Regions from separate parts of the Planococcus donghaensis genome, predicted to be linked through region 2. Evidence: riboswitches for the same ligand, from Rfam matches in the RefSeq annotation. Region 2 holds a riboswitch; each other region holds the start of a gene.

The links. Region 2 has a riboswitch for thiamine pyrophosphate ahead of BCM40_RS08890 (YkoF family thiamine/hydroxymethylpyrimidine-binding protein). Riboswitches for the same ligand answer to the same signal wherever they lie in the genome.
Region 1: another riboswitch for thiamine pyrophosphate. It lies ahead of thiT (energy-coupled thiamine transporter ThiT); the one in region 2 lies ahead of BCM40_RS08890 (YkoF family thiamine/hydroxymethylpyrimidine-binding protein).
Region 3: another riboswitch for thiamine pyrophosphate. It lies ahead of tenA (thiaminase II); the one in region 2 lies ahead of BCM40_RS08890 (YkoF family thiamine/hydroxymethylpyrimidine-binding protein).

What each region holds. Positions count from the first base shown of each region.
Region 1 covers NZ_CP016543.2:909,029-913,510, reverse strand. The annotation lists gene BCM40_RS04450 (M3 family oligoendopeptidase) at 1-1,098, opposite strand, end outside; gene BCM40_RS04445 (tryptophan-rich sensory protein) at 1,292-2,020, shown strand; gene map (type I methionyl aminopeptidase) at 2,088-2,840, opposite strand; gene thiT (energy-coupled thiamine transporter ThiT) at 2,968-3,546, opposite strand; TPP riboswitch at 3,643-3,740, opposite strand; gene BCM40_RS04430 (M20 family metallopeptidase) at 3,886-4,482, shown strand, end outside.
Region 2 covers NZ_CP016543.2:1,774,518-1,778,999, reverse strand. The annotation lists gene BCM40_RS08905 (energy-coupling factor transporter transmembrane component T family protein) at 1-364, opposite strand, end outside; gene BCM40_RS08900 (ABC transporter ATP-binding protein) at 345-1,775, opposite strand; gene BCM40_RS08895 (ECF transporter S component) at 1,768-2,349, opposite strand; gene BCM40_RS08890 (YkoF family thiamine/hydroxymethylpyrimidine-binding protein) at 2,351-2,941, opposite strand; TPP riboswitch at 3,032-3,137, opposite strand; gene BCM40_RS08885 (MFS transporter) at 3,475-4,482, opposite strand, start outside.
Region 3 covers NZ_CP016543.2:2,970,020-2,974,501, forward strand. The annotation lists gene thiD (bifunctional hydroxymethylpyrimidine kinase/phosphomethylpyrimidine kinase) at 1-250, opposite strand, end outside; gene thiM (hydroxyethylthiazole kinase) at 247-1,032, opposite strand; gene tenA (thiaminase II) at 1,034-1,717, opposite strand; TPP riboswitch at 1,808-1,911, opposite strand; gene BCM40_RS14640 (SurA N-terminal domain-containing protein) at 2,043-2,600, opposite strand; gene rlmN (dual-specificity RNA methyltransferase RlmN) at 2,762-3,835, opposite strand; gene BCM40_RS14650 (succinyl-CoA:acetate CoA-transferase ScpC) at 4,311-4,482, opposite strand, start outside.

The DNA.
Region 1 (4,482 bases), 870 kb from region 2:
ACTTAATGGCAAACCTGTACAAAATCCACCCGGTCGTTTGTTCGGACGATTTTCAGCTTCAATCCATCCTTTTTCAAACGCTTGTTTTGCAAAATACTCTAATTCAGGACCAAATTTACCGAATTGCTTTAAGATAAATTCTGCTCCTTCTTGATAAGAGAATTGCTGTGTACTTTCTGTTACCGGTGCATCTACGTCATACCAATCCAATCCATCTTTGCCTAGTAATTCTGCTTTTTTGGTTAAATAATCAACAAAAGGTTGTTTGTTTTTACTAATTGCTCCCCACATTGCATCTAATGTTTCTTGTTTCATGCGATTAATATGCAACGGCTCTTGCAATACATTTTCCCATCCACGTTTTTTGTAAATTTCGAGGCGGAATCCTCCAATTGAATTTAGCGTTTTTGCAAAAAACTCTTCCTTTTCGGTCCAAGCTTCTTCTAGCTTTTCATACGATTCTTTGCGTACAGCCGAATCTTTATGAGAACTTAAGTTGTTTGCTTGTCCTACGGATAATAATTTCGTTTCTCCATCAACCGTTACTGTGACCTTAATTTCGCCTACGAGCATATCGTATAATTGGCTCCACCCATGATACCCATCCGTACTTAAAGCTGTAATCATACTTTCTTCTTTTTCTGAAAGTAATTGTTTTGCTTCTTCCCGCCATTCATTCAAGATAAATGTGAATTTACGTAAAAGATCTTCATTCAATAGCTCATTCCATACCGCGTCTTCTGTCTTTGTTAAATCTTGTTGGATTTTCTGAAAAGAATTTTGGAAACGAGCCGAAAGTGAAGCTGCTTCACTTTCTAAAATCCCCGCTTTTTTATCTTGTGTATTTTGTGCCATTAAACAGCCAATAAAAGCCCCTGACTGGCTTAAGTGCCTCATTACTTCACTCATTTTTTCTAACAAATCGTATACATTTTCAGCATCTTCTTTTCCAGTTGGCCCTTTAAATTTTTGAACAAGTTTTTCAAATTCCGTAAGCATTGTTACTGCTTGGTTCATATGTAACCGCAATTCTTGAGATTCGCTGCCGCCTGAAAACAGCGTATCCAAATCCCATGTTTCCGGATATTTCACTGTCATAGTAATGCCCCCTGGTAAACTAAATTTTCTAAAAACACTTATTAGTATATCATTTTTTATTCGGATACTGGAATATTATTCCCTTCAAATCTTCAACACTTCACCTTATCGACATTTTTAGGGATTTATTTGGAAAAGGTTAATTGTTGATTGAAACTATGGCAGGTATACTAAAGTAAGGGAGGGATTTCGTATGATCCGTGTTTTACTGATGACAATTGCATTTATTGCTGTAATTGTGATGAATACTTTAGCAAACACCTTGCCATTAAATGGCCAAACAACAGGTGAAGTGTCTAATCGACTATTGGTTCTGTTCACACCTGCCGGTTACGTATTTTCAATTTGGAGCATTATATACCTTTTGCTAGCTGTCTGGATTATTGCTTTTTGGGTCCGCTTACGAAAAGGACAGACCCCTTCTTACACGTTGGCATTGATGTTCATATTAAGTTGCGTGTTCAATATTAGTTGGCTGCTATTATGGCATTATGAGTTTTTCGCCACATCAATCGTTGCCATGCTTGGCTACCTAATTGCCTTAATCATCCTTTACTTGCAATATGCAAATTCAGAAAAATCATTTACTGAGCGCTTACCCATTTCGATTAATATGGGTTGGATCAGTGTAGCAACTATTGCCAATATCAGTTTCGTTCTAACTTATTATAATTGGAATGGATGGGGACTGAGTGATCAATTGTGGACTGTGATTATGTTGACCGTTGCCACTGCACTTGCTTTGCACATCCGTTTTCATCATATGGACATTCCTTATGCCGCTGTTTTTATTTGGGCCTTTATCGGAATTGCGATCAAACACGGAACTGGAGAAATGCTTGTAACTACTGCCTCTCTATTCTTAAGTGGCGTAATACTGACAGGTATTTTGCTTATTAAAAAAAGAAACCCAATAAATTAAAAACCTGTAGACATCTCGATTTCACGAGATTGTCTGCAGGTTTTTAAAATTGAAAAAATAAATACGATTAGTTGTTCAACTTCGTTAGCAAAATCGGCTCACCTTTTGTCACAAGAACCGTATGCTCAATTTGTGCTACTAATGATTGATCTGGTGTGATAAATGTCCAACCATCACCTGATTCAATGATGTGTTCAGACTTTTGTGAGATAAAAGGCTCTACTGCTAGCACCATGCCCTCTTTTAATATCGTTGTTTCCCATGCATCGTAATAATTTAAAATGTGCTGAGGCGCCTCATGAAGCGATTTACCAATGCCATGTCCCGTCAAGTTTTTGATAACAAACAAACCTTGTTCTTTTGCTTCGCGCTCAACTGCTTTACCGATTTGGTTTAGTTTAGCGCCCGCTTTAACTTTTGTCATTGCGCGATCAAAAGCAGAAGCTGCAGCTGCACAAATTTTTTCTTTTTCTGCATGTCCTTCTCCTACTACAAACGATATTCCTGTATCAGAGAAATAGCCCTCGTATGAACCCGAAACATCAATATTCACAATATCTCCATCTTGGATTACACGGTTGCCTGGAATGCCGTGAGCTACTTCTTCATTAACACTAATGCATGTGTACCCTGGGAAGTCGTATTCTGATTTTGGCCCAGATACGCCCCCAAGTTCTTCAAATAATTTGCCACCCAATTCATCAATTTCTTTTGTTGTAACGCCGGCTTTCGTTGCCGCTTTCATCGCTTCACGAATTTCAGCTACCATTTGGCCAGCTTTTTTTAACATTTCAATATCTTTTTCAGTAGTTGCAATCATTAAATACCCTTCTTTCAAGCTTTTCTATTCAAAAATTATACCACAAAATTTATACAGAGGCTCCCGTCCTGTTTGAATCTCTTCTAGCGATTCATAGAAAAAAGACTGTCCGAAGACAGCCTTTACATTATTGAGCTTCAGCATTCACCAATTTTGGAGCAGCTGCGAAAAGCGCTGAACAAACAAAAGCAGCGAGTAAAAATACAGGGATCATATACGTAGCATTGTACACAGCAGAGTAAATTACTACATTGCCTTCAGCAAACATACCGAAGAACAAAATACCGGTGACGACATGCACGAAATAACGCAATACCGATGCAATAAGCACGCCTGAGACAATTGCGATTAGCATTTTTCCAGTTTGCTTCGCTTCCGCATGCTGCAAATATTTTGCGCGCATCACACCCGCGAATCCGACCACAGCATATGCTAATAGATAATCCAATATCACTTGCATAACGACAAAGCCGAATGACAAAGGGGTTACAGAGATAAAGCCAGAAACAATTTGTAACAAGCCGACTAACAAGCCAGTTAAAACGCCCGCACCAACACCTCTTCTAAAAGCGATTAAGACGATTGGAATCATGACTAAACTAACTGAACCGCCTTGTGGCATCCGGAATGATATAAAGTCTAAAACAAATCCAAGAGCTGCAAAAATTGCAATTTCCATCATTAACAAAACTTTTTTATTTCTCATGACTTCCTCCTTATGTGTTGTGCACATCACCAGAAGGGCCGCGAATAAAACCATTATAAAAACGACGCTAGGACAGAGCCAGGCGTCGTTGTAAGGACCGGTTTCTATCCACATCCCTGCGCAAGTGTTAACTTACAGGTTCAAAGGGTAAGAACAGATGTTCACTCTCAGCTAAAGCTCCCCTTGTGGTGTATACAAATATTTAACTTTCACCTGTATTGTACACAAGCCTCCTGTTTATTGCAAGGCTGTTTTATCACACACTCATAGGGTAAAGTAGAGACTAGTAATGATAGTCGAAAGGTGGTGGAGGCAGCCGTATATTGGGCTTGCCAAAAAATGATCGAACTATTAAAGGATTTGATTAAAATTCAAAGCGATTCCAAAGAAGGAGCTAATGAAGCACTTCTTTTTTGCGCAGAATGGTTAAAAGAAAAAGGTGAGGCTGTTACTGTACATGATAATAACGGATATAAGATGCTTACTTCTGCTAAAGGAAAAGGAGCTGAAACCATTGTTTGGAATGGTCATGTTGACGTAGTGCCAGGACATGAAGAACAATTTAATCCGATAGTAGAACAAGATCGCCTTTACGGACGAGGTGCTGCGGATATGAAAGCAGGAGTTGCAGCAATGATGCAAGCTTTTGTAGACCTTGATCGTTCCAAATTGGCACGAAGTGTTCAATTACATATTGTAACCGATGAAGAAACTGGCGGACGCAATACATCCAAATGGCTAGTCGAGCAAGGTTACACCGGCGATTTCGTTATTTGTGGTGAACCTACTGGGTTGAAAGTAGGTTTACAATCGAAAGGCGTTTTACAATTGGATATGACATTCAAAGGAAAGCCCGCTCATGGTAGTCGTCCATGGGAAGGCATCAATGCCATTGAATCTGCCATGAAGTTTCATATGGCAGTTGCTGATTTACCC
Region 2 (4,482 bases):
TTGTAAAAGCGAACATGAGGGAAAGACTAGAAAACGCCATGACACGAAAAGATAGCGACAAAGCGTGCGCCCATTGTTCGTCGGTTACATTGATTCCTGCAAACGACCAAATGATTGTGCCTCCAGTATCTGCGCCAAAAACGACAGTCGTCCATAAATAACCGAAAGCACCAATCGAAAAAGGTAGCATGAACAACAACCATAACTTCCAATTAATATGGCTCATGGTTAATTGCAATAATAGAATACTGCCAAAAAACAGTAGAGGCGTCCACGGATTGAAAAAGAAAGCAATTGTAAGCATGGATAGTGTGACTGCGATAAACTTCACTGAAGGATTCATGTTATGCAAAAGATTCTGCAAAACGATCTACTCCTTTCGGTGTTAACAAATGATGAGACTCTAGCAATTCTTCATTATGCCAGACATCTTTAGCATCAAATTTCCCAGTCAGTTCACCGTCTTTAATGAGCAACACAGAATCTGCTATGCTTGCCGCAAATTCCATATCGTGTGTCACGATTAAAAATGTAGTTCCTTCTTTAGAGCGCTGATCGATTAACTCAAAAAGTTCTACTAGTGCAGCTTTGTCTTGACCTGAAGTGGGTTCATCCATTAATAGAACTGGCCTTTTATCAGCAAGCATTGCTGCAATCGCAACGCGTCTTTTTTGTCCGTGACTAATCGCGAAAGGGTGATCTTCACAAATTTCATCGAGACGTAAACGAGTCATTAATGAAGTAATTTCAGTAGGGTTTGAACTACCAGAATAAGCAACTTCTTTTTGGACTGTTTGTGTTAAAAACAAGTATTCCGGTGATTGAGGCACATAACCGGTGCCATCTGATTGAATTGTGCCGGTTGTCGGCTTGTAAATATCACATAAGGATTTAACCAATGTCGATTTACCGCTACCATTTGGTCCAGCGACCACCACGATTTCGCCTCGACACACTGAAAACGATAGTGGTGTGAGTAATTGTTTGTTCTTAATCGTGACTGACAAATTCTCAACTTGTAAAGCCGTCTGCGGTTGAAGTACAGATGCCCGTTCCGGAAATAAAATCGGTTGTTTTGGTGAAAAACATTGATCGTTTACGAGACACCCGTTCTCATCTAATTGGATTTCGCGTTCGAAGAATGTTCCCCAACTGTCTAAGCGATGTTCTACTGCGACGATTGTCAATTGCGTTTTAAGTTGCAGATCTGTGAGCCATTCAACAAATTGCTTTGCCGTGTAGGGATCTAGATGGGACAATGGTTCATCGAGCAGTAACACTTCTGGCTCCATAATAAGTGCACAGGCTGTTGCAACACGTTGTTTAGTTCCTCCAGATAAAGATTGAATTACCGTGTGTCTCAAATGGGTTAGACCCGTTAATTCTAATACGGCTGTGATTCGCGTTTCCATGTTGTTAAAAGGAACCTGCAAATTTTCTAATGTGAAAGCCAGCTCGTCTTCAACAGTAGGCATACAAAATTGAGAGTCTGGATCTTGAAAAACGGTGGCAACGCGATGGTTGATTTCACCAGGCGCATAGTCTGTTGCTGGTTTTCCGAATAACAAAATTTCCCCGTCAACAGAGCCATCGCAATTATCAGGATACAAACGGTTTAACAAATACAAGAGAGTGCTTTTGCCACAGCCACTTGGACCAGAAATAACAAGTTTCTCGCCTTTTGAGACGGCGAAAGAAATATCTTGTAACGTTGCCGTTTGATCTTCTGGAAATCGAAATGACAAATTGTTTAAAGAGAGGATCTCTTTAAGCATTCACATCACCTTTTTTCGTACGTGCAATGGCATAGCCTCGCAGCGAACCTGTCGCAAGTAAGGCATCTCCAATATACTTACCACCAATTCCTGCGATGATAGTACCGCTAAGCACGCGAATAGTAAACATTAACGCAACAAATGACGGGTCAAGCGCAGCATAGCCTGAGACAAAATAGCCATATACAAAACTGAAAACTGCCGAACCGATTCCGGCAAGCATTAATACCAAAATATTAAAATGCTTGTAGCCAGTTAATGCAAAAGCGGCTTCTGCGCCAAGTCCTTGAACAACTCCAGTTAAAATTAATCGAGGTCCTACAGCGTTGCCGATTAAGACTTCGATGGCAGCTGCCATTGTTTCTGAAAGAAATGCTGCGCCAGGTTTACGGATAATGTACATGCAAATAATGGAGACGATAAACCAAATACCAAACATCCATTCATAAGCAAGGGGGCCTATCACAGCTGCCCAAATATTTGCAGCATGAACAAACAATAAATATACAATGCCAAAGACAACAGCAAATAACGACATTAAGACAACTTCTTTTAATTTCCACGATTTTAGCATGTTAAGCACCTCCATGAGATGGGCTGTTAATGCTCATCGATACGGTCATGACTAAATGGCGGTGTTCCTCAGAGCGAGCATTCGTAAACGCTTCTTCGTAAAAATCAAAAACATCGTGAATGTCCCCGTGGATACCACTCGCATAATGCATCGAATCGTTAAAAACGCCTTGTTGCTTTGCCCGATCGACTTCACGGTAAATCACGGTCATATAATCCGGATTGTTCATTGGGTATAGTGCAAATTGCGAAGAAACATATTGTTTTGTGTCGTCAGTATTCAGTAACACATCGTCTTTATTTAAAAAGACATCACCTGAAGAATCACCAGGACAGCCAATTGAAAAAGTGCCAGACAACGCGACGTGTTCACCAGTTTTCGCTGCATGTAGAGTTAAAGCTTTGGCAACATTAAAGACATGAATTTGTTTGCCACGAATAACAGTAGAGACATCGTCTGTATGCATCCATACGTTTGAAGTATCCGTTTCGTTTAAAGCTCCTTTGATTACTTTGATAAAATCGCCTGTCATTGGATGTAACGAAAAGCGAAATCCAACGATTGGACTGGTACCGCATTGCAATGGTTCCATGTAAAATTCCTCCTTAAAAATGTGCACAAAAAAGACCGCATCCGTGAAGATGCAGCCATAATCTACAAATAATCAAAAAAGGAATTATTTCAGAAATGCGCCGCACTTCCTCACGCAGGTATTATCCTGATCGAGTTTTGAGGGATCGAAGCTTGCGCTTGCATCTCAGCCAAAGTGGGCACCCCTAGTGCAGAAAACGGTATGCGGTTTTTGTGTTCGGGTTGTTCCCGATGGGTTTAGTGTAGAGGAAGTGGTGAGGGATGTAAAGAGGGAGCTTAGAAAAATATGTGAGGTGTGGAAGTTTGAGTGGGGTCTGGGAACGCTTTGGACGCTTTTGGCATGGCTTTCGCGATAAGCCAGGAAAAACGCCTGTCTTATCGCTTCGCCTAGCCCGTCGACGCGCCGGTGCTTAGTGAATTGTTACACCAGTAAATATAGTTTTTATATGATAAAAGTGAAGTAAATGCAAAAAACAAGAGTGAAACTAAAAGGTTTCACTCCTGTTTTTTATTGGGCTTTGTGTAATTTAACCATTAGTTTTGACTAGTAGTTTGTATATGGTTACGAACAATGGCCGGTCGTGTTAATGAGAATATGGCACACCCAAGTGCAATAAGAACAATAACAGCGCCAACCCAAGGCATGCTTGAAATTGAACCGGTTTGCGCTAATGCGATACCACCAATTGCAGAACCTAGAGCAATACCAACTTGTAGAGCTGAGTTATTAAAACTTTGCTGAACATCTGATGTTGCTGGGTCTATTTCAATTAGGTAGCTTTGTTGCGGTGGAGATAAACTCCAGCTAAGGGCTGCCCAAATGACCATTACAGGCAAGAACACGACTAACGAGAATGTTGTGAGTGGTAGTAAAAATAGGGAAACAGCAAAAGTTGAAATGACGATGATGATACTTTTTTTCGATCCAATCCAATCGGACAACGCGCCACCGATTGCACCACCACTAACTGCTGCAATACCGAATAACAAGTAACAGACACTAACCCAAAATGAATTTAAGTTAAGAATAGTTTCAAGAAACGGTGTGAAATAAGCGTATACCGTGTAATGTCCGGCTAACATAAACATTGTCGCGAGATGCGCAGAACCGATTTTTGCACTCGCAACGGCTTTTAGTTGTTGCTTAAGCGGAACTGCTGTACCACCGGCAATTGGCTGAATATAGAGTGCAATCAATGCCATAGATCCGATGGAAAGTAGGGCGATGCCAAGGAAAATAACACGCCAGCCGAACAAGTCTGAAACAACAATTCCAATTGGCACACCAAGAACGAGTGAAGAACTGATTCCCATAAAGATAAAACCAATTGCTTTTGCTCGGTATGGAGGGTCAACAATTTTAGCGACAATGGTGAGCGACAAGACGACAATAAGTGCAGTGCTTGCAGCGGTTAACACACGGGCGATCATCATCCACGTGAAATCAGGACTAAAATAAGTCATAATGTTTCCGAGGAAAAAAATGAACATGGCAATCAAATACACTTTTTTTCGTTCGAATTTGCTGGTTGCAACAAGCAA
Region 3 (4,482 bases), 1.2 Mb from region 2:
TAAATAGCATGCCTGTTTTCAAAGCGCTGATGTCAAAATCATCACCTACTGCTGCTAATTGAGTTTGAATCGCTTGTGTCGACATCGGATAAATTGCGCTAATACCCATTGTGTTTTGAGCTGTGACCGCTGTGATGGCAGAAGTCCCGTAAACACCTAGTTCTTGAAAGGTTTTTAAATCGGCTTGAATGCCAGCTCCTCCTCCTGAATCTGAACCCGCTATTGTCAAAGTTTGTGGTGTTTTCTTCATACTGTCTCCTCCTGTAAAGAAATTCGCGCGCTTACTTCCCTGTCGGTCAAGCTAGCTATACGATTCATAAAAGCTTGCTGAAAATCTCCAGGGAGCTGGGCCTCTCGACGAGCTTGTTCTCCCGCAATTGCGTAAAAACGTAAAACATCACGAACAGTTTCTATCGGTTTTTTAGTAGAAACAGCTAGACCTGCAGCAACTACACTACTCAATAAACAACCTGTACCTGTGATAGACGCCATAAGTGGATCTCCATAAGGAATTTCAATAACAGATTCTCCGTCCGTCACAATATCTATTGGCCCTGTGACCGCTATGACCACTCCTAATTTTTTTGAAGTGACAACAGCAAGCGCTTTAACGTCTAAGAGCCCTTCTCCTGCGTCCACACCTTTTGACTTCCATTGTTCCCCAGCTATTGCCGCAAGCTCTCCTGCGTTGCATCGAAGCACATTAACGTATACTGTACCTAAAATTTCACGAACTGCTTGTAGACGAAAGCCACTTGCCCCTGCTCCAACGGGATCTAACACAACTGGAATGCCCAATTGATTGGCTCGTTTTCCCGCAAGCAACATGCTTTTTAATGACTCTGTATGCAAGGTTCCGATATTTAATGACAGCGCTTGAGATAATGAAGCCAGTTCTGCTGCTTCTTCTGGTGCTTCTCCCATAATCGGCGACGCACCAATTGCTAAAAGGCCATTCGCTTGAAAATTGGATACCACATGATTGGTAATACAATGCACCACTGGATTTTGCTCTTTTATCAGCTGAATCATATTAGACACCTACTTTTTCAATCGCATCTATAGACCACGTTTCTTTTCTCCATGCTTGGTCCCAAAAATTTAATTCGTAATAACTGCTCTTTAGAAAATGGTCTTTTAGTTCTTTGCGGCGAGCTTCTGGCAGTTCTTCAGCCAAACGATTCATCCGTTCGATTTGTTCATTGACAAGTTCCCCAAATTCCTCGGAACCGTAAGTTTCAATCCAACGGTCATAAATCGGATGATCCGGTTTGGCATTTTTCAACCGTTCGCCGATTTCATAATACAGCCAATAACAAGGCAAAATGGCCGCTAGGACGTCTGCTAAATCCCCTGCAGATGCTCGGTACATATGAGATACATATGCATATGCAGTCGGAGAAGGTTGAAATGCTAACCAATCTTTTTCCGTAACATCTAACATTTTCATAAAGGATTGGTGTAAAGATAATTCAGCCGTACTTGTATGTGATGCATGAATCGCAAAACGTTGCGTTGTTTCTAAGTCTTTTGCTTTTGATGCACCAAGTGCTTGAATTTTCGCGAAATGTGATAAGTAATAAGCATCTTGCATGACGTAAAAACGGAATACATCGACCGGCAATGTCCCATCTTCAATTCCTTTAACAAATGGATGATCAAAACTCGCCTGCCATAGGTGGTCACATTCTTTTCTTACTTCTTTACAAAAAGTCATTTCTCCATCTCCCTTTTCCTATTCATTTACACAACATAAAAACGCCGCTCCCCAATAAAGGGAAGCGGCGTATGCAGTCGATAAAAAATAGCAGACAATCCGCCACTTCCCTCCGCTGGTATGATCCAGATCAGGTTCAAAGGGTCCGAGCTTATGCTCGTCTCAGCCGATATCCGGCTCCCCTAGTGGTGTTTTTATTTATGTTTTCGAAATCACTATATCACAGATTTTGTTAATACTATAGTCTTTATAAAATTCTTCTTAAAGATAAAAGGTACAAAACTAAATTTTATCGCTAATACTCTACCATCGATTTTACTAGATGTTAATCAAGTAACACTTCTATTTTTTCTTTATTTTCTTCTACCAATTTTTCTATTAAATCATTGTATTCTTCTCCAAATTTCTCACTCCATTTTGGATCGTTAATGTCCCCTCCACCTAATTTCTCTTCAAGATATGTATTGATATAAGCATTTTGGTGATTGAGTTTTTTAGCATACTGCTTTTGAAATTCTTCGGGTGTCATACCTAATTTTTCCGCTTGAGCGATGGCATATTTACGAACTTGCTTACTGCCTTCATCTTTTGTGTTTTCAGGAGGAAGTTTTTCAAAATCATCCTGATTTTCTTCAGCCATTAAATGCGGGGAAATATCGAGATTCATTTCTTGTACTTGTTGTTTGATCAGTTTTGCCACTATTACCGAATCCAGATAATCTAATGCCGTTTCATCAGCATACAAAAAACGCAAATCACCTATTGTAATCTCATGACCGTCTACAGTAGCCGCTACTTCATTATCACCGTATGTTGAAACATCGCTGCAACCAGCTAAAACGATTGTTCCAAGTAAAAGTACTATGAACAGAATCTTCTTCAATCCCTCACTCCCCTTATTAGCTTAAAGTTAACTAATTCATCCTATAAAGCTGAATACGCTCTTAACGTTCGATAAGTTTCATAAATTAAATAAAAAAGACCACAAACAACTCGAGTTGTTTGTGGTCTGAGGTTCCTAATCATTAGGAATGCGGTTATTTATTAAACTGTTACTTCTTTTTTATCTTTTTTGATTTGTTTGCTTCGTAATTGACCACAAGCAGCATCGATGTCTGCGCCTTGTTCGTGACGTACGCCACAGTTGATGCCTTTTTTCTTCAATGCATCATAGAAAGCACTGATTGCTTCTGGTGTACTTTGTTGATATTGATCGTGCTCATCAACAGAATTGTACGGAATCAAGTTCACGTATGACAAGTGACGCTTATCTTCTAGCAATTTCGCCAGTTGATTTGCTTCTTCAACATGGTCATTCACATCACGCAATAAAATATACTCAAACGTGATACGACGGTTCGATTTCTCCAAATAGTAATCGATAGAAGCCATTAGCTTCTCGATTGGATATGCTTTGTTAATTTTCATGATACGCGTACGCAATTCATTTGTTGGCGCATGAATTGAAATTGCAAGGTTTACTTGCAAGCCTTCGTCTGCATAGTCATAAATTTTCGGCACAATCCCACTAGTAGAAACCGTGATGTGGCGAGCTCCAATAGCCAAGCCTTTTTGAGAATTGACAACTTTTAAGAAGTCCATCAAATTCGTATAGTTATCGAATGGTTCACCAATCCCCATAACTACGATATGACTTACACGTTCTTCTTTTTGTTGTGCATCAAAATGCGCTTGTACTTGCATAATTTGCTCAACAATTTCGCCCGCGTTTAAATCGCGGCTCTTTTTCAATAATCCGCTGGCACAGAAACTACAGCCAATGTTACAACCAACTTGCGTTGTTACACAGACAGAATTTCCGTATTTAAAGCGCATCAATACCGTCTCGATCAAGTTGCCATCTTGCATTTGGAAAAGAAACTTGATCGTACCGTCTGCAGATTCTTGTTTAACCGTTTCTTTTAACGTACGAATCACAAAGTTGTCTTCAAGTAGTTGAATACAATCTTTCGAAAGATTGTTCATTTCCGCAAATTCAGTGACACGTTTAATATACAACCAATCCCATACCTGCTCCGCACGGTACTTTTTCTGGCCGTTTTCTAAAAACCATTCTTTTAACTGGTCTATCGTTAATCCATAGATGGAATTTTTCATTTTAGAACCCTCATTTCAAATTTCACAATTGCTTATTATAATACTAAAAATAACGCTTGACAACAACTATTTTTGTTTAGACAGAAAAATCTGATTAAATAATCGAGTCATATCAAGGGTTTAAGAAATAACTTGGGTAAAAAGAATTGAACTCCCTGAGCTCAATTTCCTATTTTGAGCATACATGTTGAATGTGGATCTAATGTTCTATAGGATGCACATTGGCGCTAAACGATTCTTGGAGAATGAAGTTCAAAATTTTGAAATGAGTTTTTATTTGTTCCAGATTTTTTTGTGATGGACGTTTGTCAGAGTTACCGAAATTTCATCAGAAAACAATTCTCCCATGACAGCCAGTAGCGAACCCAGTGTAAAGCTTTCCATCATAACCCTCGCGTTTCGAATCTATGCTTCGATTATACATGAAAATATTTTTCTACATAAAAAACCAGCCCCAAAAGGCTGGTTTTAACAGTTATTCTGATAGCAACATACTGCCGTTAGTTGCTAAATTCGCATGCCACGAAAATGCTTTTTCTAAAACGTGCGGGGTTTGACCACCACGCAATAATGCTTCGGCATAGTAAGCACGCATTTGTTCACGATACATCGGGTGAACACAATTTTCAATAATAACAGGCACTCGC